Regions from separate parts of the Amycolatopsis plumensis genome, predicted to be linked through region 1. Evidence: predicted binding sites of a transcription regulator. Region 1 holds the regulator's gene; the other holds the start of a gene.

Evidence for each region. Region 1 encodes HspR, which represses chaperone genes until heat shock. Its sites were predicted from a motif close to ANNTTGAGTNNNNNNNACTCAANNT; they were not measured.
Region 2: the regulator HspR is predicted to act here: its motif matches at 1,229-1,253, upstream of lon (endopeptidase La).

What each region holds. Positions count from the first base shown of each region.
Region 1 is NZ_JBHSJY010000001.1:2,772,766-2,774,961, reverse strand. Features, by position in the region: gene dnaJ (molecular chaperone DnaJ) at 1-796, shown strand, start outside; gene ACFPLC_RS13260 (heat shock protein transcriptional repressor HspR) at 802-1,227, shown strand; gene ACFPLC_RS13255 (DUF305 domain-containing protein) at 1,313-1,846, opposite strand; gene ACFPLC_RS13250 (lytic polysaccharide monooxygenase) at 1,843-2,196, opposite strand, start outside.
Region 2 is NZ_JBHSJY010000001.1:3,652,288-3,654,483, forward strand. Features, by position in the region: gene lon (endopeptidase La) at 1-1,214, opposite strand, end outside; gene ACFPLC_RS17660 (SAM-dependent methyltransferase) at 1,315-2,169, opposite strand.

The DNA of each region.
Region 1 (2,196 bases):
CGGGCGGTCGTCGGCGGGCGCGACCGCGAACCGGCCGCAGCGCGGGGCCGACGTCGAGACGGACGTCCGGATCGACTTCACCGAGGCGGTCAAGGGCGCGACCCTGCCGCTGCGGCTGTCGAGCCCGGCGACCTGCGCGACTTGTCACGGCAACGGCGCCCGGCCGGGCACGTCGCCGCGGACCTGCCCGACCTGTTCCGGGTCGGGGCTGGTCAGCCGCAGCCAGGGCGCGTTCGCGTTCTCGGAGCCGTGCCGCGACTGCCGCGGCCGCGGGACGATCATCGACGACCCGTGCCCCGAATGCGGCGGCGAAGGCATCAGCACGCGGACCCGCACGCTGACCGTCCGGATCCCGCCGGGCGTCGACGACGACCAGCGCATCCGGCTGGCCGGCCAGGGCGAGCCCGGCCGGGGCGGAGCGCAGGCGGGCGACCTGTACGTCCGGGTGCACGTGGCCCCGCACGCCCTCTTCGGGCGCAAGGGGCTCGACCTGACGATCACCGTGCCGGTGGACTTCACGGAACTTACGCTCGGCACCACGATCACGGTGCCGACGCTGGAAGCGAAGGTCTCGCTCAAGGTGCCGCCGGGCACGGCGAGCGGGCGGGTACTGCGCGTGCGCGGCAAGGGCATCGCCAAGCGCGACGGTTCGCAAGGTGACCTGCTCGTCACCCTCCAGGCGGCGATTCCCGCCAAACTGGACGACAAGGCGCGCGAAGCACTGCAGGCGTACGCCGAGGCGATGGCCGGGCACGACCCCCGGCCCGAGATCACCGAGCTGCTGCAAGGTAGGTGAGAGTGGTGTTCGGCGGGATTCCCCAGGAAGGGGACGAGGAGACCCCGGTGTTCGTCATCTCGGTGGCGGCCCAGCTCGCCGGGATGCACGCGCAGACGCTGCGCACGTACGACCGGCAGGGCCTGGTCTCACCGGGCCGCACCCCCGGCGGCGGGCGGCGCTACTCGATGCGGGACATCGCGCTGCTGCGCGAGGTCCAGCGCCTGTCGCAGGAGGACGGCGTCAACCTGGCCGGCATCAAGCGCATCATCGAGCTGGAGAACCAGGTCGACGCGCTGCGGGCCCGGATCACCGAGCTGACCGAGGAACTGACCGCGGCGTACGTGGCGGCGGAACAGGCCGCGGCGGCGGCCCACGCGTCCTACCGCCGGGACCTGGTGCCGCTCAACCAGCAGACGGCGATGGTGGTCTGGCGGCCGAAGCGCCGCTGACGACCAGAGCGACGAAGGCCTCCCCGGGCGACCGGGGAGGCCTTCTTGCGTGAGCAGTCCCTCCCGGCTGCTCACCGCCGCGGGGTCACGTCTTGACGTTCAGCAGCTGCTTCACCTCGGCCGTCCGGGACTCGATCACCCGTCGCGCCAGGTCCCGCGCCTGCGGGTTCACCCCGCCGCTCGTCCCGTTCTCGGTCTGGGCCAGCTCGACCGCGCCCTGCTGCTGTCCGGTCAGGACGTCCAGGAACCGGCGGGTGAACTCGCCGTCCGGCGCCGCCTTCAGCGCTCCCACCAGGTCCGGCGAGGTCATCTTCATGCCGCCGTGGCCCGCGTGGGCCTGCGGGTCCATCGCCATCGTCTCGGGCTGGTTCCACTCGCGGAGCCAGCCCCGCATGTCGTCGATCTCGGTCTTCTGCGTCACCTCGATCGCCGCCGCCAGCTCCTTCACCGAGGCCGGGAGCGGGCGTGCCGCCGCCAGCCGGACGATCTCGATCCCTTGCTGGTTCTGGGGAATCAGCATCTGCAGGAACATCACGTCGGCCGCGTTGTGCTGCGGTGGAGCGGCCGTCGTCGCGCAGCTTGTCAGGAGCAGCGCGACGACGGCCAAGACCACTCTCACTGGCGCTGCCAGAGCGCCGGGGTGTTCGGCGGCTCCCAGCCCGCGATCGCCGTGTGCGGCTGGAGGCAGCGGTAGCTCACGCCGTTGTACGTCACGACGTCACCCGTCTTGTACGCCGTGCCCGCCGACCACGTGCCGCTCGAAGGCGGGGTGGTGGTGGTCGTCGGCGGCTTGGTCGTGGTGGGCGGGGTCGTCGTGGTCGGGGGCGTGGTCGTGGTGGGCGGCGTGGTCGTGCCGCCGCCACCGACCTGCAGGTCGATGCAGCTGTAGAAGGCGTTGGCCGTGTCCGAGATGTTCCAGATGGCCAGCACCTTGATCCGGCCCGAATAGCCGGCCAGGTTCACCGTGTG
Region 2 (2,196 bases), 880 kb from region 1:
CGGCGGTGACCGCGGATCTCGGCCTCGTCGCGGATGCCGCCCAGGGCGACCCGGACGAACTTGCGGCCCATGGCCTTCGCGACGGACTCACCCAGCGACGTCTTGCCGACCCCGGGAGGGCCCGCGAGGGCGAGCACGGCGCCCGAACGACGTCCGCCGACCGGGCCGAGACCCGACTCCGCGCGGCGCTTCCGGACGGCCAAGTACTCGATGATGCGTTCCTTGACGTCGTCCAGGCCCGCGTGGTCGGCGTCCAAAATGGCCCGTGCCGCCGCGATGTCGTAGACGTCCTCGGTGCGCTCGTTCCAGGGCAGCTCCAAGACGGTGTCCAGCCAGGTGCGGATCCAGCCGCCTTCGGGGGACTGCTCGGACGTGCGGTCCAGCTTGTCCACTTCGGCCAGTGCGGCCTTCTTCACTGCGTCCGGCAGCTCGGCGGATTCGACGCGGGCGCGGTAGTCCGTCTCGTCGGCGGTGCCGTCGAGCTCGCCGAGCTCCTTGCGGATGGCCTCGAGCTGGCGGCGCAGCAGGAACTCCTTCTGCTGCTTCTCCATGCCCTCGGCGACGTCCTTGCGGATCGTGTCGGTCACCTCGAGCTCGGCCAGGTGCTCCTTGCTCCACTCGAGGGCCTTCTCGAGCCGGGCGCTGACGTCCAAAGTGGACAGCAGCTCGAGCTTCTGCTCGGTGGACAGGTAGGGCGCGTTGCCGGACAGGTCGGCGACCGCGGAGGCGTCCTCGACCTGCTGGACGGCGTCGATCAGCTGCCAGCCGCCGCGCTGCTGGAGGATCGAGATGACGACGGCCTTGTACTCGGCCGCGAGCTTGGCGGTCTGGTCGCCGGTGGTCTCGGGGGCGTCCTCGGCGTGCACCCAGCGGGCCGCGCCGGGACCGTCGGCGATCCGGCCGACGACGGCGCGGGCCGTGCCGCGCAGCAGGACGGCGGCCTTGCCGCCGGGCACGCGGCCGATGCGCTCGACCGTGGCGACGGTGCCGAACTCGGCGTACTCGCCGTGGACGCGCGGGACGATCAGGACTTCGGCCTTGGTGGCCGCGGAGGACCGGATGCCGGGGAAGGACGCCTGGCTCGGCGTCTTGGCCTGGGCGGACTCCACCGCTGCCCGCGTCTCGGTGTCGGTCAGGTCGAGCGGGACGACCATGCCCGGCAGCACGACGTCGTCATCGAGCGGGAGCACGGGCAGGAGGCGGGTGTCGGACATGTGCACTCCTCGTGTAGTTGAGTCTGCCTAGCTCAACTCTCCGATGGGTGCGTTTGTTTCCGATGGTGCGTTCGCCCACAGCGATCGCCAAAGCCGCAGGTCAGCGCCCTGGTTTCGCCGCGACGGCGCACCACGCGAACGGCCGGGCCTCCGCTTCGAGGGCGTTGATCTTCCGGTCCGGCCGCCAGTCCGGCAGGTGCACGATGCCCGGCTCCAGCAGCGGCCAGTCGCCGAAGAGCGGCTCGATTTCTTCGCGGTTGCGCAGCCAGACCGGGTTGCTCGTCTTCCGGTACTGCTCGACGAACCAGCGCAGCCCTTCGAGCATTTCGCCGGTGCCGTCGCCTTCGCTCATCTGCGAAATCGCCAGCCAGCTGCCCGGCGCGAGCGCGTCCCGGTACGTCGCCAGCAGCCCTTCCGGGTCGTCGTCGGGCCCGACGAAGTGCAGCACCGCCGCCATGATCAGGCAGACCGGCTGCGAGAAGTCGATGAGCCGCCGCGTCTCCTCGGCCCGCAGCACCGACTTCGCGTCCCGCATGTCGGCCTGGACGATCCCGGCCCACTCGGTCGCCATGCCCTCTTCGAGGATCAGCGTGGCGTGGGCGACGGCGACCGGCTCGTAGTCGACGTAGACGACCTTGGCGTCGTGGTCCTCGGGCAGCTCCGCCTCGACGACCTCGTGCACGTTCCCGGCCGTCGGCACGCCCGAGCCGAGGTCGATGAACTGGCGGATCCCGGCCCGCAGCGCCGCCCGCACCGCGCGGTTCATGAACTCGCGGTTCTGCTTCGACCCCGGCCGCACCAGCGGCCACTGCTGCTCCATGCGCCGGCCGAACTCGCGGTCCACGGCCCAGTTCTGGGTACCGCCCAGGTACCAGTCGTAGATCCGGGCCGCGGACGGCTTCTCGGTGTCGACACCCTCGGGCGCTCTCGGCGCGGAATCCCGCTGGTCGGTCACTTCAGGCTCCCCTCGCTGGCGGCGAGG